Regions from separate parts of the Allorhizobium sp. nf9_anc genome, predicted to be linked through region 3. Evidence: predicted binding sites of a transcription regulator. Region 3 holds the regulator's gene; each other region holds the start of a gene.
The links. Region 3 encodes LexA, which represses DNA repair genes until DNA is damaged. Its sites were predicted from a motif close to TGTTCNNNNTGTGTTCNG; they were not measured.

Region 1: AC02Y0_RS20160 (helicase-related protein) is a predicted target of LexA. The motif match lies at 3,776-3,793, and genes of this name have one in related genera.
Region 2: AC02Y0_RS03605 (DUF5680 domain-containing protein) is a predicted target of LexA. The motif match lies at 2,405-2,422, and genes of this name have one in related genera.
Region 4: recA (recombinase RecA) is a predicted target of LexA. The motif match lies at 2,723-2,740, and genes of this name have one in related genera.

Annotation. Positions count from the first base shown of each region.
Region 1 covers NZ_CM150481.1:4,141,613-4,147,032, reverse strand. The annotation lists gene AC02Y0_RS20165 (RNA-binding S4 domain-containing protein) at 154-564, opposite strand; gene AC02Y0_RS20160 (helicase-related protein) at 564-3,614, opposite strand; gene AC02Y0_RS20155 (alpha/beta fold hydrolase) at 3,973-5,040, shown strand; gene AC02Y0_RS20150 (DUF3309 family protein) at 4,973-5,125, shown strand; gene AC02Y0_RS20145 (glycine zipper domain-containing protein) at 5,167-5,420, shown strand, end outside.
Region 2 covers NZ_CM150481.1:790,955-796,374, forward strand. The annotation lists gene AC02Y0_RS03600 (hybrid sensor histidine kinase/response regulator) at 1-1,825, opposite strand, end outside; gene AC02Y0_RS03605 (DUF5680 domain-containing protein) at 1,928-2,386, opposite strand; gene AC02Y0_RS03610 (DUF1194 domain-containing protein) at 2,526-3,263, opposite strand; gene AC02Y0_RS03615 (winged helix-turn-helix domain-containing protein) at 3,248-5,011, shown strand; gene AC02Y0_RS03620 (HWE histidine kinase domain-containing protein) at 4,977-5,420, opposite strand, start outside.
Region 3 covers NZ_CM150481.1:1,768,924-1,774,343, reverse strand. The annotation lists gene gltA (citrate synthase) at 1-148, opposite strand, end outside; gene AC02Y0_RS08400 (ComEC/Rec2 family competence protein) at 415-2,910, shown strand; gene lexA (transcriptional repressor LexA) at 2,891-3,604, opposite strand; gene AC02Y0_RS08390 (DUF1003 domain-containing protein) at 3,806-4,348, shown strand; gene AC02Y0_RS08385 (VOC family protein) at 4,376-5,269, shown strand; gene kdsA (3-deoxy-8-phosphooctulonate synthase) at 5,266-5,420, shown strand, end outside.
Region 4 covers NZ_CM150481.1:1,484,833-1,490,252, reverse strand. The annotation lists gene alaS (alanine--tRNA ligase) at 1-1,354, opposite strand, end outside; gene recA (recombinase RecA) at 1,508-2,596, opposite strand; gene AC02Y0_RS07005 (carbohydrate kinase family protein) at 2,839-3,783, shown strand; gene AC02Y0_RS07000 (pseudouridine-5'-phosphate glycosidase) at 3,813-4,739, shown strand; gene cckA (cell cycle histidine kinase CckA) at 4,829-5,420, opposite strand, start outside.

The DNA of each region.
Region 1 (5,420 bases), 2.2 Mb from region 3:
AGAGACGAATGCGGGTATTCCGATCGGGTGACACCCTGTTCGGAAGGCTCGCGCCCCACCGGGAATTAATGTCGGACGGCATGTGAGCTAAAGCGGAATCCCCGACAAGGCAAGGATAAACACCCTCAATTCTGGCGCCTTTGTAGAAATTTTCTAATCCGCCGACCAATCCGGCTCGCCACGCAGTTCATCGAGCGCGCGGCGCTCCTTCTTCGTCGGCCTCCCGGCTCCGGGCGCCCGAACACCAGGCTCGGATGGGCTGAAGGGCTTCTTCTCGGCCGGAGGCGTGAGATCCTCGTAGAGGAGCTTTGCTTCCTCGTAAGGGCCTCGCCGCTCGCCGGGTAGTTTCACGACCAGCACAAGGTCGCGCTCGGGCATTGCGATCTCAAGCTTGTCGCCAGGCTTGACCTGGTGGCTGACCTGGCGAATTTTCTGGCCATTGACGCTGACATGGCCGGAAGCCACGCGCTCTTGCGCGAGGCTGCGTGATTTTGCCACACGGGCGAAGAACAGCCACTTGTCGATGCGCTGGCGCGAACCGCTTTGTGACTGCTTGTCGTCCATTACTTCTTCAGCTGCTCCTTGAGAGCCGCGAGCTTGGCGAAAGGCGAATCCGGATCGATCGGCTTCTCCTTGCGCGGCGGCTTTGCTTCGAAGCGTGCCGGCTGCGACTTGTTGTTGTCGCGCTCCGGCCGCGGACCACGGTCCTTGCGGTCACCACGATCCTGGCGATCACCCTTGCCGGCAAACTTGCCACGATTGTCGTCTCGACGCTCGCCGCGATTGTCCGACCGACGATCATCGCGACGGCCTTCGCCGCGCTTCTCGCCAGCAGCCTCGCCGCCTTCGCGCGGGGCCGGGTTGCGCTGGCCCTGCGGACGGCGATCGCCAGCCGGACGGCCCGTGCCACGCTGGTTGTCGTTACGACCACCCGGACGCCAGAGAAGAACGGGCTTCGGCTCGGTCGGCTCGGCCGACTGCTCTTCGGCAGCGGCAGGCTCAACCACTTCAGCGGCAACCGCTGCAGCAGGTTCTTCAGTCACAACAGCCGGTGCCTCGCCTTCGGCAGAAGCCTCGGCGGATTGGTCGGCATCATCAACGGCGTCGTCGCTCTTTTCAGTAGCCGCCGGAGCCTCAGCCGCAGCCGACCCCGTCTGAGCAGCGAGGAAAGCAGCAGCCTCTTCGGCCGAAACGCTGTCAGCACGATAGCCGAGACCCTTGAGGATCTCTTCCATGTCGTCAGGGGTGGCACCCAGAATGGAGAGCATGGCCGTCGTTGTCGTGAAGCGGCGGCCGTCATAAGCGCCGTCAGGACGCGCCGGCGAACCGGGCTTCCACTGCAGCAGCGGACGAATGAGATCTGCGAGACGCTCGAGAATGTCGATGCGCACCGCACGCTTGCCGAGGAAGCGGAAGCCGGCAAGCTTGTAGAACATGCGCTCGAAGCTCGGATCCGTGACGACAGAGGTACGGCCGGCAGCCAGCACCGGGATCAGATCGCCATAACCCGGCTTGTCGAGGCCGTCGTTCTTCAGCGCCCAGAGCAGCGTGATCAGTTCGGCCGGAGCCGGCTTCAGCAGAGCCGGCATGAAGATGTGGTAGGCGCCGAAGCGCACGCCGTAGCGGCGCATCGATGCGCGACCATCCTGGTCGAGCGTCTTGACGTCGTCTGCCACGTCACGGCGGAAGAGCACGCCCAGGTTCTCGACGAGCTGGAAGGCGAGACCCTTGGCCAGGCCCTGCAGGTCTTCTGCGCGGGAGAGGTCATCGAGCGGCTTCAGCACGGTCGAGATGTGATGATTGACGTAGCGCTCGACGCGCGCAGCAACATGATCACGGGCAATGCCGGTCAGCTGTTCGTCGGCAAGCAGAATGACACGCGGATGCAGGATGTGATCCGTACCGGTGAGACGGGCAACCGGGTCGCCGAGCCAGCGGACGAGACCATCCGAGCCGATGGCAAGGTCATTGTTGCCAGAAGCATGCAGGCGTGCTGCCCGCGCTTCGAACTCCAGCGCCAGAGCCTTGTATGCGGCGGCCTGAACTGCCTTGGCATCCGGACCTTCCATGCCGGAGATCGGCGTGAACCGGAAACCGGAGAGTTGTCCCATGGCATGGCCTTCCACGAAGACATCGCCGTTCACACTGATTTCAGCTTCCAACATTGCATTCTCTCTTAAGCGCTTCATGAGCACAGATGTCCTGCGATCAACAAAGCGTTTCGTCAACCGTTCATGTAACGCATCGGACAATCGGTCTTCGATTTCCCGCGTCTTTTCTTGCCAGTGTGTCGGATCGGCAAGCCAGCCGGGCCGGTTCGACACGTAAGTCCATGTTCTGATCTGGGCGATCCGCGCCGAAAGCGTGTCGATCTCGCCATCGGTCCGGTCTGCCCGGCGCACCTGTTCGCCGAGGAAATCCTCGTTCACGGTGCCCCGCCTGACCAAATCAAAATAGAGACTCTGAATCAGATCTGCATGCTGTGCAGGCGTAATGCGCCGATAGTCAGGCAGAGCACAGGCTTCCCAGAGTTTTTCCACGCGTTCCGGTCGGTCCGTGATGTCGGAAATCTCAGGATAGCGCGACAGATACTCAAGCGCCTGCTGATCGGTCGCCGGCAGGGCGCGCGTCAGTCCTTCGACGCGGGGTACCGCATCAAGGCTTCGCTGCAGGCCGGCAATCGACGAGAAGTCGAACTTCTCGGTCCGCCATTGCAGAACTTTGACGGGATCGAATTGATGGGTCTCAAGCCGCTCGACCAGTTCCTCATCGAACGGATCGACGCGGCCCGTAACGCCGAACGTGCCATCCTTGATGTGTCGACCGGCGCGACCGGCAATCTGGCCCAGTTCGCCTGGATTAAGATTGCGGAACTGGTAGCCGTCGAACTTGCGGTCCTGGGCAAAGGCGACATGGTCGACATCGAGGTTGAGCCCCATGCCAATGGCATCGGTGGCAACGAGATAATCGACATCGCCTTCCTGGTAGAGGCCAACCTGGGCGTTGCGCGTCCGCGGGCTGAGAGCACCCAGCACGACGGCTGCTCCGCCGCGCTGGCGCCGAATGAGCTCGGCGATCGCATAGACCTCGTCGGCGGAGAAGGCGACGATGGCGGTGCGCTGCGGCAGGCGGGTAATCTTTTTCTGGCCCGCATAGAAGATCTGCGAAAGCCGGGGGCGCTCGACGATGGTGATGCCGGGCAGCAGCTGGATGAGGATCGACTTCATCGTCGCCGAGCCGAGCAGCAGCGTCTCTTCACGCCCTCTCAGATGCAGCAGACGATCCGTGAAGATATGCCCTCTCTCAAGATCGCCGGCGAGCTGGATCTCGTCGATCGCGACGAAGGCCACTTTCGTTTCCCGCGGCATAGCCTCGACGGTGCAGACGGAAAAGCGGGCATTCGGAGGGCTGATCTTCTCTTCACCGGTGACGAGAGCGACGTTCTTGACGCCGACCCGCTCGACAACACGGGTATAGACCTCGCGGGCCAGAAGTCTGAGCGGCAACCCGATCATGCCCGACCCGTGCGCGACCATACGTTCGATGGCGAAATGGGTCTTGCCAGTGTTCGTTGGCCCCAGCACAGCGTTGACGCCGCGGCCACTCAAGATCATGGGTTGGGTATTCAAGGACCGCTCCGCTTGCCGGGACCGCGCTTCTGCATTCCGGCACCCTTGGCCAACACATGGCGACGAACAGGGGCAAAGGCAAGGCGCTTGTCGCAAACACCCCAGAATTCCTCGCAAACCCTTGATCAGAATCATCTTTCTGAATCAGGAACACTCTGCGAACGAATCAGCGACGAATCGGTGACTCCGGCTGATTCAGTGTTTGTTCACGGCTAGATCTGGAAGCCTTCTGGGCTCCGCCACACCAGATGCTGAATCACCCTCCGACCGCATCAACCTTCCCAACAGCCGGTCGATGGAACAATCGGGAACATCTTCACGTTCCGCCGCCGAGGTGAAACTGATGACGCTATCCCCGCCGCCCCCAGAATGGATCGGAAACAACGAGTTGGCTCAGGACTACGCCCTGATCCACGGCATGGTCATGGCGCCATCCTTTTGGCGCACCTATGCGCCGGACGTTGTGCGAAAATCAAAGAGCGCGGCCTACGCCCTACCCGGCCACCACCCCTGGAAACTCTCAGCACCTGGCCAGTTGATTACGCCCGAGGCGGTAGCTGCAGCCTATGCTGAGGCGCTCAGGCGCGATTTCGGCGGCAGGCCAGTCACGCTGATCGGCCACTCCACGGGCGGCTTCGTCTCGCTGCTGATTGCACGGCATTATCCCGAACTGGTGAAGTCGATCGTCTTGATCGGCGCCTTCGCCTGCGGTCGCTTCGAGGGCCAGGAGCGCCTGCCGGCCAAGCTTTTGCGCGTTCCGCGGGTTGGATACTTCCTATTTCGCCAGTTCTTCCAGCGCTGGATCTCCACGAGTGAGCAGTTTCGCTGGGGCTCTGTCGAATGCGTTTTCGACAAGGGATGCCCCTGGCAGAACGATCGCGCGGTCGAGGCCATGGAAGATGTGCGGCTGCAATTGCTGCAGGCGAGGCCCGAAGACATCGCGGCCTGCATTCATTTCATGTCGGCGACGACCCTGGTCGCGGACCTGCCGTCAATCCGTGTACCGGTTCTCAACATTGTCGGGGCCGATGACGCCATCGTGCCGCCGGCCCATCAGCTGCGCGTGTCCAAGCTGCTTCCGCAGGTGCAGACGGTCCTTCTGCGCAATTGCGGGCATCTGCCGATGGTCGAGCATCAGACCCTGACCGCAAGCGCCATCAGCGCATTCGTTGACGGCATTGCCACGCTGCAGGCGAAAAACCGCCGCCCCATGGCAGGCAAAGCCGCAGCCCAGATGTTTCAGTTCATGAGCATGAGCCTGAACCGGACGGAACAAAGTCCGGCTGGTCGCGTTCAGACCGCACAAGACAGCATTCTGCACCAAGGCTTAGGAGAGGGCCCCCATGAGTACTATCCTCATCGTCATTCTTATTCTGTTGCTGATCGGCGCCCTGCCAAACTGGGGACATAGCCGCAGATGGGGCTACGGCCCGTCGGGAGGCTTGGGCCTCGTACTGCTCATCCTCATCATCCTGATGTTGATGGGTCGAATTTGACCTGAAGTGAAAATCCAACTCGACATAAAAGGTATAGGACGATGAAAAAGACCCTTCTGGCACTCGCATTGATCGCCCCGCTCGCATCCTGCACGGCAACTGAACGTGGCGCCGGCATCGGCGCGGCTTCTGGCGCAGTCATCGGTGGCGTTGCTACCGGTAACGTCCGCGGCGCAGCCGTTGGCGCAGCAGTCGGCGGTGTCGCCGGCGCCCTGATCGGCAATTCTCAGGAACGTTCCGGCTATTGCGTCTACCGCGATCGCTACGGCCGCACCTACGAAGCACGTTGCCGCTA
Region 2 (5,420 bases), 980 kb from region 3:
CCGTGCGGTTGACCACGTCGGTCATGTCGGGCGTCGCGGCATTCACCTGATGGGCAATCAGCGCCAGGATGCCACCGATGACGGAGATCGACACCAAGGCGGTCAGCGCATAGCGGCCGAGACGGGTCGAGAAGGTTTCGAGCATCGCCTCGGGCAGGAAGGCGCGCGCCACTGTCGCGGCCTGTGCGTTGATCTTCGCATGCGGCTTGCACATGTCGTGGCAGCGGCTGTCAAGCGTGCAGCAGAGCGAGCAGATCGGTGCCGCGTAGGCGGGACACCAGGCCATGTCCTCCGGCTCGAAAGGGTGTTCGCAGATCGAGCAGGTGATGCCCGTTTGGTTCTTCCAGCTGTGGCGGGGTTTGCGGGCAAGGTAGAATTTGCCTTCCGTCCACCAGGCGATGAGCGGCGAAATGAGGAAGGCCACCAGGGTGACATAGGTCGAGAGCGACGCCATGAGGTCGCCGAAGGTGCCAAAATGGGCGGCGAGCGACAGCCCTGCCGACAGCGCCATGGTGCCGCAGCCGACCGGATTGATGTCGTAGAGATGGGCGCGCTTGAACTCGATGCCGGGCGGTGAGAGGCCAAGCTTCTTGTTGATGAAGAGATCGGCGGAGATGGCGCAGAGCCAGCTCATGGCGATGATCGAGAAAATGCCGAGCGTCTCTTCGAGCAGGCCGTAGATGCCAAGCTCCATCAACAGGAGCGCGATCGCCACGTTGAAGACGAGCCAGACGACGCGGCCCGGATGGCTGTGGGTCAGGCGCGAGAAGAAATTCGACCAGGCGAGCGAGCCCGCATAGGCGTTCATCACGTTGATCTTGAGCTGCGAGATGACCACGAAGCCGGCCATCAGCAGCATGGCCGCTGTCTCGTTCGGCAGCATATAGCCAAAGGCCGCCACATACATGTGGGCGGGGTCGGCCGCCTCGCTGATCGGGACGCCGGTCGAGAGCGTGAGGACCGCGAGGAAGGAGCCGGCGAGCAGTTTCGGCACGCCGAGCACGACCCAGCCGGAGCCTGCGAGGAAGATCGCGATGCGGTGATGCAGCTTGCGCGCACCCTCCGGCGGCAGGAAGCGCAGGAAGTCGACCTGCTCGCCGATCTGCGGCATGAGCGCCAGGATCACGGCGGAGGCGGCGCCGAATTCCAGGAGATCGAAGGGGGCCGCCTGGCCGAGATGGGCGTTGGAATGGTTGATGCCGGCAAAGGCGCGCCAGAGGTCGATCTTCTCCCAGTCGAGGAAGGCGATGAAGACAAAGGGCAGGATGTTCAGCACGATCCAGAAAGGCTGGGTGAGCAGCTGGAACTTCGAGATCATCCGGATGCCATAGGTGACCAGCGGCAGAACGACGATCGCCGAGATGATGTAACCGAGCCAGAGCGGAATGCCGAAGGCGAGTTCCAGCGCCTTGGTCATGATCGATGCCTCGATGGCAAAGAGCATGAAGGTGAAGGCGGCATAGATCAGCGAGGTGATGGTCGAGCCGATATAGCCGAAGCCGGCACCCCGGGTCAGCAGATCGATGTCGACGCCGTGGCGGATCGCGTATTTGCTGATCGGGATCCCGACCAGCAGCATCAGGATGGCGGCGACGATGATGGCGAAGAAAGCGTTGGTCGTGCCATAGGCAATGGTGATCGTGCCGCCGATCGCCTCCAGCGCTAGAAACGAGATGGCGCCGATCGCGGTCTGGGAGATCCGGCTTGAGGAAAACTTGCGGGCGCTCTTGGCGGTAAAGCGCAGCGCATAGTCTTCCAGCGTCTGGTTCGCGACCCAGCGATTGTATTCGCGACGAACGGGGATGATGCGTTGGCGTGCCGGCATGCCTAAAATCTAGCGCCTTTTGTGGATTGGCTTTCCTTTAGGCATTTTCACGGGATTGTCCAGAATAGCAAGGGCAGAGAAAGGGCTAGCCGACAGTTGGTGTCATGGCTTTATAAGGCCGCCATGATAGTCGAGACGATAGGCGAGCCGGTCGTTGACGAGGATGCGTTCGACGCCCTGAAAACTCGCCACGTCGCCGATGGATTCATCGATATATTCGCCAAGTGCATGCTGAAAACTGAAGCCGCCGAGAAAGCGGTTCTGCTGATAAAGCGCGATCAGCGCCTGCTTGATGATGGAGCCCGCCTTCTCCGCGTCGAGCCGGTTGGGATCGATGATGCGACCGTAGTAGTTGAGTGCCCAGACGGGGCTTCCATCCTTCCAGACCACTTCCTGGCCGATGAAATCCGTGCCGCCGAAATAGCTGTCGAGATAGCGGAAGGGACCGCATTCGTAGCGCAGATCATGGGCCGCCAGACGTGAGCCTTGCGGTTCGGCGGCTTTGCCGCCGACATAACACGCGGCCTTTGCGTCAACGATGAACTGTTCGAGTGCGCGCATCGATTCTCTCTCTGCCCTTGGAACAAAGAGAGAACTTAAAGTTGCCGGTCGCCGTTGACAACCCTGCCTCGACAGGGGTTTTCGAGCTAATCTGTGCCTAAGCAGGCAAGTCCTACAGCGGGTTCACACCGGCATTGCTTCAAAACGTCGATCGTCTGCCGCCGCGTTCTCCCGCGGCCAGCAGCATGCTTTGCATCACAAGCCTGGGATAGGTGCTGATGCCGGGCGAGGCGGCAGCAAAAGCGCCCCTGCCTGCAACGACGTGCTGTTTCAGATAGTCTGTCGCAGCGTCCGTCATGTCTCCGCCGTCTGGCGCAAATGCCACAGCGTTGATCGTATAGTCCTCCCGCTGATACCGGTTCTTCGTGCTTCTCGGCGGTTGCCTGTCTTCATCCGCGTAAACAGTCGAGACGTTGATGATCTTGTTCCTTGCGGCAAAGGGCATCGTCCGCATCGCTTCATGGGCGAGGTCGATGGCGTCAACCGGCGAGGCTGATGCATTGGACGCCGGGACTTCGGCCTTTGCCGTCGCTGCTTCGATCATTCCGGCGGCTTCGCGCGCCTTGTCCGCAGAGCAGATCACGATCCAGGGGAGGATGGTTTGTGCGCGTCCATCGCCCGACCATTCCAGGTAGTGAAGACCCAGGCACCGATCGTTGGAAAGAGCCCGATCGGCGAATGCCGGTGACTTAAGTGCAGCGACATGGGCGCTGATCTGCGCTGCCCGTTCTACAGCTGTCACATATATAGAATTTTCAACCGCCAGCACTATCGCAGTATCCACGGTTGACCGTTGCCTCGCATCCGCTGACGGTGAAGCAACCATCACAATCGCCGTCGTTACGAGCGATGCAAATATTCTTGTTCGCAATTTCATGTTTATGTCCCTCCGCCAATTTCAATTGGATTCCGATCCCTATCTACTGGTATTGGCGAGCCGTCTTTGAACGTCGCGGCCCTTCATTCCGAGGGTCTGTTCATGCAATGCCTTTGTTGCAGAATTATTTGATTTCATCTTTGGTGGGACCAATGAAGCGCTATATCGATCTGCTTTTCGATCAAGACATGACTTCGGCTCAACGAAATGGGGAATTGATCCGTTTCACGAAGAATGAGCGTTTGCTGCTTGAGGCCTTCACGCAAAAGGCGGGGCGCGTGCTGACGCGGGCTGCTTTGCTGGATGCGATTTCAGGCACCGGCTCCGATCGCTCCGATCGCAATATCGACTTTGTCATCACAAGGTTGCGCGCCAAGCTCGGGGACAGTGTCAAGCAGCCGCGCTTTCTCGCCACGCGTTATGGCGAAGGTTATGTCTGGATAGCGCAGCCTGAAGAGGTCGATCTGAGCGACGTCTTCCTCGTGGTCGGCCCGGTTTACGGTCTGGAGGGGGAGGCCTTTGAACCTCAGGTTCGCGAGGTCATCCACCACCTTTGCCATTTGCTTTCGGAACGGCTTGCAAAGCCGCGTACGGTTGTCTTTTCATCCACTCTGGATCCGCGGCAACAGGCGCGCAGCGCCGAGTATTGCCTGGAACTGGCATTCCTCCGGGATGGCGACAAGCTTCACGCCCGGGCCGTGCTGAGGTCTGCGCGCAGTTGGCAGACGGTCAAGGTGTCGAAGCTGCTGATCGACTGGCTGCTTGTAGGTGAAAACGATCAGGGGATCGCGGCGCTTGCGAGTGAAGTGATCGACGAGATGGTCTTCCATGCCTCAGACCGGGGTACGCAGGCGAGCGCCATACCGCTGGAGCTCAGCATGCATGAGGCCGCCCGGATGTTCGGGATGCCGGATCAGGGATGGTTGGACAGCGGCGAGATGCTCGCCCGAAAGCGGGCCGAAGACCCGACCGACGCGAAGGTGGCGGTGATGTGGGCGTCCCATCTCTATGCGATCCTTGTCATCGGACCTGTCACCTTCGGGCTCACCGATGAACGGCGGGAGGAGATCGAGCGAGAAATCGAGGCGACGTGCCTTGGCTGCCTGCCAGACGTTCAGAACAGTCCGGTTTTGAGGGCCTGTATCGCAAAGCTGCTGTTTTTCGTCGACCGCCGCCATCTCGATTTATCCGAAAGCCTTGTGCGCGAAATTTTGGAAAGCCCGGACCTCGAACTCTCGGTCGTCTATCCGCTTCTGGGCCAATTGCGGGCCCTGCGCGGCGAGTTCACGGATGCGTTGCGCTACTTTGACCATGCGCTGCGCACGGCAGAGATCGGCTCGCAGTATCACATCTACATTGCCGTCCTCAGGCTCTCGATGTTCCTGGCATCGGGTCAACGTGAGCAGCTCGAGCGCGAAGCCGAAGCGTTGTATCGGCTCTCGCCCCAGACGCTATACACGGTCGGTATCTTTCTCGGCGGACCCGATGACCCGCTCAGGCCCGAGCACGATGCTGTGCTCACCGCACGCGGCCCGGAGGGGGCACTCGAGATGTTGAAATATCTCTACAATACCTCGGCAAGGCAATTCGCCTCGCCCGTTCACAGGGAGCGGGTCTATTCTGGTTTTGCGTCGCAAGTCGAGCGCAAGTTCGGGGTTCGGTTCGTTCCCCCGGAACTGCGGACCCTTCGCGGTTCGCCGGTTCGGGATGCTCTCAGTGATCCTGCAGGCGGTCCGATAGCGCCTTGACGAGGGCGCTTGCGTCATAGGGCTTGCGCACGACCGGGATCGACAAAAGCTCGTCCGGCACCACCGATCTGTCGTCGTAGCCGGTGGCGAAGACGAAGGGAATGCCGCGTCGGACCAGTTCCTCGGCTACGGGCACGGAGGTGTCGCGTCCGAGATTGATGTCGAGAATGGCAATCGAGGGTGTGAAGGACTTCAGGCGGTTCAGCGCGTCGGTGCTTGAGCTTGCGGTCACGATGACATCGATGCCAGCGTCGGCAAGCATCATCTCCGCATCCATGGCGATCAGCACCTGATCTTCCACGAGCAGGACCGGCAGGCCGGCGATGCTGACGGGTTCAACCGCTGACTGGATATCCATGGCCTGACCCTTCTCCGAACGCGTTGGTTCGCTTTCCCAAGTCAAAAACCG
Region 3 (5,420 bases):
TGGACGTAAAGCCCGGATCGTAGGTGAACGTGCCCGTGTGCTTGTACAGGGCCGCGATGTCGATAACGTCTGGGCCGATCGTTCCGGCCTTGACGCTCAGGTCGACCGTCTTGTCACCGAGTTTCAAAGAAGCGCTTTTGTCCGTCATGCTGATCCTCCGGTATTGGCGGGAAGGCGTCTCAAAAAAGCCGCCATCGGTTAAGCGTGTCGATGTAGCTATATGATACCGAAGTTAATGCCAAGCTATCCAAAGGGCAAATTGTGCGTCGCGAAAACAGCAACAATCGAACCGATCGGTTCTAATCGTTTAAAGCCCGGATAGGCAGCAGAATCACCCCTTCGCGCACGCTATGATTGCTCTCGCTTTTCGCCTATCCTGTGCCCGGATGGGGTGGCTTCGCTCGGACGAACCGAATGGTCGACGTGGCAGAAAGACAGGGGGTAGGGCATGCAGGGCCCGGCGAAACGCTGGCCCGCAGGGATCTGCCGCGTGCCATCGATCAGCTGCCCGCGCATCGACCTACAGCATCCGGAGCCGTGGTCCGCAGCCGCAATAGACTGGGGCGGATTGGGCTTCATATCAGGCAGTGCACAACGGACGAGGTTCGCCATGGGCATCTCTTCCTCTTCGTGCCGGTCTGCCTGGGCGCAGGCGCTGCAATCTGGTTTTCCGTCAAGAGCCCGCCTTCTGCTTGGGTTCTTTTTTCCATCCTCACCGTGCTTTCGATCCCACTCGTGCGGTCGCTCAGACACACCGCCTCGCACATCCTCCTTTGGAGCATATGTCTGACTGTCATCGGGATGCTGCTGGCGGAGTGGGAGACCCGCCGACTGTCGACTGTGATCCTTGACCAGCCGCTCGTCACAACCGTGAGCGGGATCGTCGAGCGAAGGGAGCAGGGCGCAGCCGGCGAATGGCGCTACACTATGCGGATCCTGCAGACGGTCGAGCCAACGGTGCGGCGCCCGCCCGAACGTGTGAACCTGCTTGCCCGCAGCAAGCATGTGCCGGCCGCGATCGGGGAGCGCCTTACTGGCCGCGCGCGGCTCTCTCCCCCGTCCGGTCCGGCCCTGCCGGGTCTCAACGACTTTGCCTTCCAGAGCTACTTTGCCGGAATCGGTGCTGTTGGTTTCTTTCTCGGCCCACCGAAGCTGGAGCCGGGAGGGCAGGGGGATGCCGTGGGCCTCGCTGCACGCTTCGATGCGGCTTTGTTTTCGCTCAGAGACCGCATTTCGAATCGCATCCGCGAAGTCCTTCCCGGAGACCCCGGAGCCTTCGCCGCCTCGATCATCACCGGCGAGCGTCGCTCCGTGTCGGAGAACGCGACAGAGGCGCTGCGGGTCTCGGGACTTGCGCATATCACCGCGATCTCCGGTCTCAACATGGCGCTTGCGGCCGGTATCTTTTTCGTCGGCTTGCGTGGCCTGCTCAGCCTCGTGCCTGTTCTGGCCCAGCGCTATCCGATCAAGAAGATCGCGGCGGTGGGCGCGCTCATCGCGACGACCGGCTATGTTCTGATCTCCGGCTATCAGGTCTCGGCGCTCCGAGCCTATCTGATGACAGCAATCATGCTGACGGCCGTGCTTTTCGACCGGCCCGCCATCAGCCTGCGCAATCTCGCCCTGGCGGCGGTTGCCATCCTCTGTGTCCAACCGTCCACCGTCATGGGGCCGAGCTTCCAGATGTCGTTTGCGGCGACCGCCGGATTGATCGCGGGCTATGCCGGGTGGCGGGCAAGGCCGCGCGCGATCCTTCCGCCTGCGCGGTCTGTCGGCATGCGGATTGCAGCGGCAAGCGCCACATTTGTCGGTGGTACGCTTGCGACCTCCCTCATCGGCGGGATGGCAACGGCGATCTTTGCCATCACCCACTTTCACCGGCTCTCGACTCACGGCCTCGAAGCCAATCTCGCTGCAATGCCCCTGATCTCAATCGTCGTCATGCCCGCCGGCTTCATCGCCATGCTGATGATGCCGCTTGGTCTCGATGCGCCATTCTTTTGGGTGATGGGGCAGGGATTGGAACTGGTGCTGCTGGTCGCACACACCGTGGCCGGATGGGGTGGAGGCTACGTTTTCCCGCGATTGCCGGCCTCGTTCCTGATCGGCACGGTCGCCGGGATGCTGCTGCTGACGCTCCTGCGCACGCGCCTTCGCCATGCAGGCACGGCGTTGATCGCTATTACCGTCGCTGCAACATGGTGGGCACCGCCGGAGAAGCCAAGCGACGTGCTGATCAGCGAAGACGCACGCCTCGTGGCCGTCTGGACAGGGGAAGACCGAGGTGCCAGCCTCGCCACCAACCGCACGCGGCCGTCGGCCTTCCTGTTCGATCAGTGGCAGCCCGTCCTCGGTATCGACAAGCCCGTGCCGCCTCTGATGCTTGAGCTCGGGCCATTGCCGCCGTCACCCGATTGGCGCCTGGGCGAGACATGGACGGATGTCCAGCAACAGGAAGCAGAAGCGATCTTCGACCGCCTGATCACCTCGGCCGAGACCAGCCGCTTCGTCTGCATAAGTCAGGCGTGCGCGTTGAAGCTGATATCCGGAAAAACACTGATGACGGTCGACCGTTCCGAACTTCTCGGCGCAGCGTGTGACCGCGCCGATCTGGTCGTCCTCGCCGCGAGGACCCGGCAAACCTATTGCCGATCCGGTGCGGTTCTCTTCTCGCAGACCAGCCTGAGGGCCACTGGCGCTATCGAGATCTCAGGCATCGCAAACATGCCGCAAGGCCTGGCGATCAAAACTTCTTTCGAGGGGGCGGCGCGGCCTTGGACCGCGCACCGCCTTTATGACTGGCGAACCGGACAGGCCGATATAGAGCACCTAGCGCCTGAACCATTCAGCCGCGGCATGAAACGGCCGCTAGCGGACCCCATACCCGACATCAATGATAGCGGCGAATAAGCCCCACCAGCTTGCCCTGGATCTTGACGCGATCCGGCGGGAAGATGCGTGTTTCATAAGCCGGGTTCGCGGCCTCAAGCGCGATCGAGGCGCCTCGGCGGCGGAAGCGCTTCAATGTTGCTTCCTCGTCATCGACGAGGGCTACGATTATGTCGCCCGGATTGGCATTCGAGGCATTGCGAATGATGACCGTATCGCCGTCGAGAATGCCGGCTTCGATCATCGAATCACCCTTGACCTCAAGGGCGTAGTGATCCCCAGCGCCGATCATTTCGGCAGGCACCGTGATGTCATGCGTATTGTTCTGGATAGCCGAGATCGGCACACCGGCCGCGATTCGCCCCATGACCGGGACCGACACAGACGAGCTGCTCTCTTCCACCGGCGGCTTGGTGAGGCTTGGTGGCGGCGTCTTGCCGAGGCTGCCCTCGATCACGCTAGGCGCAAAGCCGCGACGCGGCTGCAGGCTCGGCGTATAGGCTTCCGGGAGCTTGATCACCTCGAGCGCACGAGCCCTGTTCGGCAGGCGGCGGATAAAGCCGCGTTCTTCGAGAGCCGTGATCAGTCGATGGATGCCGGATTTCGATGCGAGGTCCAGCGCATCCTTCATCTCGTCGAAGGACGGCGGGACACCCGATTCCTTCATCCGTTCGTGGATGAAGAGAAGCAGTTCCTGTTGCTTGCGCGTCAGCATATGTGGAGCCCCTTAGGGTGAAACAAATCCAGAACAGACACTATATGTTCCATTTGTGTTCCGCAAGTGGATAAATTTCCGTGAAGAGCCGGTGAGAAAATGCGATAGCCCGAGATGAAACTTGGCAACAAGACAGGATCGGCGCGCGGCGCTGCCAAAAAGACGTCTCGCATGCCGTGAGACCCTTTCGGGAAGTGGGATATGCTGAAAGACATCGAAAAGATTGTATTGGGCAAGCAGACCGCCGACCTGACCTCGGCCGAGAAGAAGGTGTTGAGCAAGGCGCGCGAACGCCGGACGGTCTCGACCAATGCCGGCGAGGACTTTCTAGCCGGCGCCACCTTCGGCCAACGTCTCGCGGATGCGATCGCGAGGGTCGGCGGATCCTGGGCTTTCATCATCGGGTTCATGCTCTTCCTCGTCGCCTGGGTATTCCTCAACACGGTCCTTCTTTCGACGCGCGCGCTAGACCCCTATCCCTTCATCTTTCTGAACCTCATTCTGTCCATGCTGGCGGCCATCCAGGCGCCGATCATCATGATGAGCCAGAACCGTCAGACGGAGCGCGATCGCTTCATGGCGGCCAAGGATTATGAGATCAACCTGAAGGCCGAGATCGAGGTCTTGGCGCTGCACCACAAGATCGATGAGCAGGTCCTAAAGGAACTGCGTGAGACCCGCGAGGAGATCGATGCCCTGCGCAAGGCGGTCGAGGCCCTTTCAAGCCGACCGAACAATTCCTAAATCTAGCTTCTGAAACAGAGACAAGTCATGTCCCATCCCATGTCTGCGCCGCGCGCCATCGATCACCTCGTCCTGCCCGTGGTCGATCTAGAGACCGGCCGAAACCGTCTGAACCAGCTCGGCTTCACGGTCGCCGCCGACGCGCGCCATCCCTTCGGCACAGAGAACGCCTGCGTCTTCTTCGCCGACGACACCTATCTTGAGCCGCTCGCCGTCGGAAGTCGCGAGGATTGCCTGGAGGCGCAGCGCAACAACAATGTCTTTGTGGCGCGCGACCAGGCCTTCCGCTTTCGTCGCGGTGAGGGGCTTTCTGCCTTCGTCGTCAAGACCGATGATGCGGCAGCCGATGATGCGCATTACCACGCCGAGGGGCAGAGCGCCGGTCCCTTGCTCGAATTCGCGCGCCAGTTTCGCTTCCCTGATGGTCGAACGGCGGAAGGCGCCTTTCGACTTGCCTTCGCAGCGGATCTGAGGGCGCCGGATTTCTTCGCCTTTGCCTGTGAGCGCGTGAACCCGCTTCCCGCTGATCGCGGCGCCCTGACTGTCCATCAAAATGGGTCGACGGGTTTAAAGCGGATCGTTCTGGTCGAGGAAAACCCGAGCGACTTCCAATATCTGCTGGAAATGGTGCTTGAGCAGCGCGACGTCACCGCCCACTCCTTCGGCCTCTCGATCGAAACCGCCAATGCGGCCGTCGATGTTCTGACGCCCGAAGGCTTCTTCGCCCATTACGGCCAGGATCTTCCCCTCTCAGAGCGTGGTCTCCTGGGTGCAGCGGTGGTCATCTCCACCGCTGATCTCGGCGTGACAGAAGCCTGCCTCGCTGCTAATGGCGTCCACTATCACAAAACGGGCGCGCGCCTCGTTGTCGCGCCGGAAAAGGGGCAAGGCGTGACCTTCGCCTTCGAGGAGTTGAAATGAGCGTTTCTCCCAATTCGGAAGTCGTGGTCGGTGAAGGCGCGGGCAAGGCCGTCTTCTCGCAGAAGGGCCGTTTCGCCCTGATCGCAGGTCCCTGCCAGATGGAAAGCCGCGATCACGCCTTCATGATCGCCGGCCAGCTCGTCGAGCTCTG
Region 4 (5,420 bases), 280 kb from region 3:
ATTTTTCCTTGAGCTCGAACCAGACGGTCTCCTGGGCCTTGTCGCCGGAGCCGGCCCAATTGGCGCGCGCCTCGGCTTTCTGGCGCTGCATGGCATCATTGAAGCCGGTCAGATCGACGCCGATTTCCCGGCCGCGCAACGCGTCCTGGGTCAGGTCGAGCGGGAAGCCATAGGTGTCGTAGAGCTTGAACGCGGTCTCGCCGTCGAGGCTGTCGCCCTTGTCGAGCGTCGCGGTCGCGTCGGAGAGCAGCGTCAGGCCGCGCTCCAGCGTCTTGCGGAAACGGGTTTCTTCGAGCTTCAGGGTCTCCGAGATCAGGGACTCGGCACGGCCCAGTTCCGGATAGGCGCGACCCATCTGCTGCACCAGAACCGGCAGCAGCTTGTAGATGATCGGATCCTTGGCGCCGAGAAGCTGCGCATGGCGCATGGCGCGGCGCATGATGCGGCGGAGCACGTAGCCGCGGCCTTCGTTCGACGGCAGAACGCCATCGGCGATCAGGAAGGCCGACGAGCGAAGGTGGTCGGCGATGACGCGGTGGCTGGCGCGGCGCTCGCCCTCGGCCTTGACCCCGGTGAGATCGACGGAAGCATCGATCAGGGCGCGGAAGAGGTCGATGTCATAATTGTCGTGCTTGCCCTGCAACAGGGCGGCAACGCGCTCCAGTCCCATGCCGGTGTCGATCGACGGGCGCGGCAGGTTGATGCGCTCTTCCTTCGTCACCTGCTCATACTGCATGAAGACGAGGTTCCAGATCTCGATGAAACGGTCACCGTCTTCTTCCGGCGAGCCCGGAGGGCCACCCCAGATATGGTCGCCGTGATCGTAGAAGATTTCCGAGCAGGGACCGCAAGGACCGGTGTCCCCCATGGCCCAGAAATTGTCGTTGGTCGCGATGCGGATGATCTTGTCGTCGGAGAGCCCGGCGATCTTCTTCCACAGAGCGTGGGCCTCGTCATCGGTGTGATAGACGGTGACCAGCAGGCGGTTCCGGTCGATGCCGAATTCCTTGGTGATCAGGTTCCAGGCAAGCTCGATCGCACGCTCCTTGAAATAGTCGCCAAAGGAGAAGTTGCCGAGCATTTCGAAGAAGGTGTGGTGGCGGGCGGTATAACCGACATTGTCGAGGTCATTGTGCTTGCCGCCGGCGCGCACGCATTTCTGCGCGGTCGCAGCGGTCGAATACGGACGCTGTTCGAGACCCGTAAAGACGTTCTTGAACTGCACCATGCCGGCATTGGTGAACATCAGTGTCGGGTCATTGCGCGGCACCAGCGGGCTGGAGGAAACGACCTCGTGACCGTTCGTCTTGAAGTAATCGAGAAAAGTCGACCGGATGTCGTTTACACCGCTCATGTCACGCCCTTCATTCAGGCCGGGAAGCCGGCCAATTTGCAAAATCAATGGCTTTTATCGCCCGGCTTCTTCCCTGTCCAGCAGCCGCAACGAAAACGGCCGCGCCTCCAGGGAAACGCGGCCGGCAAAACTTTCAGATAAAGGCCAAACGCCTTACGCGTCGTCGGCACCATCGCCGTCATTGGCATCCGGTCCGCCATTCTGCAGGAACTTTTCCGCAATCAGACCGGCATTCTGGCGCAACGCCATCTCGATTTCCTGAGCCACGGGCGGATTGTCGCGCAGGAAGAGCTTGGCGTTTTCACGACCCTGGCCGAGACGCTGGCTGTTATAGGAGAACCAGGCCCCCGACTTCTCGACGATGCCGGCCTTGACGCCGAGGTCGACGAGTTCGCCGGTCTTCGACACGCCTTCGCCATACATGATGTCGAATTCGACCTGCTTGAAGGGCGGCGCCATCTTGTTCTTGACGACCTTGACGCGGGTCTGGTTGCCGACAACCTCTTCGCGATCCTTGACCGCGCCGATACGGCGGATGTCAAGGCGCACAGAGGCGTAGAACTTCAGCGCGTTACCGCCGGTCGTCGTTTCCGGCGAACCGAACATGACGCCGATCTTCATGCGGATCTGGTTGATGAAGATCACCATGGTCTTCGAGCGCGAGATCGAGGCGGTCAGCTTGCGCAGCGCCTGGCTCATCAGACGGGCCTGCATGCCCGGCAGGCTGTCGCCCATTTCGCCTTCGATTTCGGCGCGCGGGGTCAGCGCTGCAACCGAGTCGACGACGAGAACGTCGATCGCGCCGGAGCGCACCAGCGTGTCGGTGATTTCAAGCGCCTGTTCGCCGGTATCAGGCTGCGAGATCAGGAGGTTCTGCAGGTCGACGCCGAGCTTGCGGGCATAGATCGGATCAAGCGCGTGTTCAGCGTCGACGAAGGCGCAGATGCCGCCCTTCTTCTGGGCCTCTGCAATCGTCTGCAGCGCAAGCGTCGTCTTACCCGAGCTTTCCGGGCCGTAAATTTCAATGATGCGCCCCTTCGGCAGACCGCCGATGCCGAGCGCGATATCGAGGCTGAGCGACCCCGTCGAGACCGTCTCGACTTCGACCACGCTCTCGTTCGCGCCGAGCTTCATGATCGAGCCCTTGCCGAACGACCGTTCGATCTGCGAGAGCGCCGCTTCCAATGCCTTGCTTTTATCCACCGATTTGTCCTCTACAAGCCGCAAAGAATTCTGTGCCATTTGATCCACCTTTAGGTTATTGAGGCCGCATAGGCAATGAAGCCGCCGATGGGGAATATGTACACTTTTTGTTCTCATTTTGCAAGAGCATGCGAAGTGGTTGTTTCGAAACCATTTTTGCAAGAGTGTTCGAGAGATGTTCCACCATATCAGCGGTTAGCGATATGGGAACGGCGGGGCCCGCATGCTGCAGCCTTGAGAACCAGTTCGATTCGATATTTGCGGGCTCCGGAGAGCGATAGATGACCGTTGAAATCCTCGCCATCGGTGGCGCGCATATCGACCGCCGGGCACGCATATTCGGCGACACGAAGCCCGGTGCCAGCAATCCCGGGCAATGGTTCGAGGAAGCCGGCGGCGGCGTCTTCAATGCGGCCCGCAATCTCTCGCGGCTCGGTCGCGCGGTCCGCCTGATCGCACCCCGAGGTGGTGATGCAGCCGGCCAGATGGTCGCCGATGCCGCCGAGCGCGCTGGCCTCGACGATCAGCCGGTGATGTTCCTCGATCGCGCGACGCCGAGCTATACGGCGATCCTTGAGCGCGACGGCAACCTGGTGATCGCGCTTGCCGACATGGCGCTTTATGATGCCTTCTCGGCCCGCCGCCTGAAGGCGCGGTCTCTGCGCGACAGCCTGGCGAGCACAAACCACGTGCTGACCGACGCAAACCTCCCGGCAGATACGCTGACCGCCCTTGCGAAGGTCTGCGATTCTGAGGGCAAGGGCCTTTCCGCGATCGCCATCTCGCCAGCGAAGGTGGTCAAGTTCAAAGGCGCCCTGCCCCACATCAGCCACCTCTTCATGAATGGCGCGGAGGCCGAGACCATTGCCGGATCGCGACCGGAAAGAGCTGAGGATTGGCCGGATCTGCTGCGTGCCCAAGGCCTTGCCGGTGGGACGGTGACCAGCGGCAGCGGCCCGACGGTCGCCTTCGGTCCAGAGGGCATTGCGCTCATCGAACCCGTGCCACTCGACGAAATCGCTGATGTGACCGGCGCCGGCGACGCTTTCGCGGCAGGCTTTCTGCATGCGAGGTTGAAGGGTACCGACCTGACCGAGGCCTTGCGCCATGGCACCGCCTCTGCGGCCATCACCCTCGCCTCACCCCACGCAACCGATGAAAATCTCTCCGAGGAACGGCTCAAGCGCCAGTTGGCTCTTGTCCCGCCTGCCCGTTTCCTGTCATGAGAACCTGAATTTCTAGCGGAAGATCCCCCATGACCCGTTCCATCTCCCCCCTCCTTCCCATCACCTATTCGAGCGAAGTCAGCGCCGCCAAGCAGCGCGGCGCCCCGATCGTGGCGCTCGAATCCACCATCATCACCCATGGCATGCCCTATCCCGGCAACCTGCAGATGGCCCGCAGCGTCGAGGACATCGTACGCCAGCAGGGCGCCGTGCCCGCAACCATCGCCGTCATCAAGGGTGTGCTGCATATCGGCCTGGAGCCGGCAGAGCTCGAAGCCTTGGCGCAGATGGAGCACGTGATGAAGCTCTCGCGCGCCGATCTTGCGTTTGCGATCGCCGAACGCCGCAATGGCGCAACCACTGTTGCCGCCACCATGATTGCCGCCTATCGCGCCGGCATCCATGTCTTTGCGACCGGCGGCATCGGCGGCGTCCACCGCGGCGCCGAGGAGAGCTTCGACATCTCGGCTGACCTCGAAGAACTGGCCCGCACCGCCGTCATCGTCGTGTCGGCCGGCCCGAAGGCCATCCTCGACATTCCAAAGACACTGGAAGTGCTGGAAACCCGTGGCGTACCTGTCGTCACCTATGACAGCGAAGACTTCCCCGCCTTCTGGTCGCGCAGCTCCGGCCTCAAGAGCGTGCTCAACCTGCAGAGCCCGGCGGCCATCGCCAATTTCCAGAAGATGCGCGACCAGCTCGGCATCGATGGCGGCATGCTGATCGCCAACCCCGTGCCGGAAGGCGACGAGATCCCGCGCGAGGAAATGGAAATCTATATCAGCCGGGCCCTTGCCAATGCCGAACGCGACGAAATTGCCGGCAAGCAGGTTACGCCCTATCTGCTCGACAACATCTTCCACCTAACCGGTGGCCGCTCGCTGAAGACCAATATCGCGCTGGTCGAAAATAATGCGCGTCTGGCAGCCGAAATCGCCGTCGCCATGAACGGCTGAGCTACTAACAATCCGAATGAAAAAGAACCCGCCGGAGCGATCCGGCGGGTTCTTTGATTCACCAATACTCTAAAACCCTGCGGAAGCCCTCAGCCTTCGCCGTCCAGCATTTCACGCACAGCGACAGCGAGCTGCTTGAGCGAGAAGGGTTTCGGTAGGAAGCCAAACTTCGCGTCTGCCGGCAGGTTGCGGGCAAAGGCGTCCTCGGCATAGCCCGAGACGAAGATGAACTTCAGGTCCGGATATTTCTTCCTCAACTCGGTCAGCAGGGTGGGGCCGTCCATTTCAGGCATGACGACGTCGGAAACGACGATGTCGACCGCACCGTCGAGCTCTTCCATGATGTCGAGCGCTTCGACGCCGGAACCGGCCTCATGCACGGTATAGCCGCGCGTCTCGAGCATGCGCTTGCCGCCGCGCCGAACGGCCTCTTCGTCCTCGACGAGGAGCACGACGGCCGACTTGCCGGTCAGATCAGGCGCATCCTGAGCCTCGGCCTTGGCACTGGCCGTCGCGACGGTGATCGTGTCACCGCTGACGGAGGCCTGGACCTGGCCTTCGATAACCGGCTGAACCTCGGGCACATGGCGCGGCAGGAAGATGCGGAAGGTTGTACCCTTGCCGACTTCCGATTCCGGATAGATGTAGCCGCCCGACTGCTTGACGATGCCATAGACCATG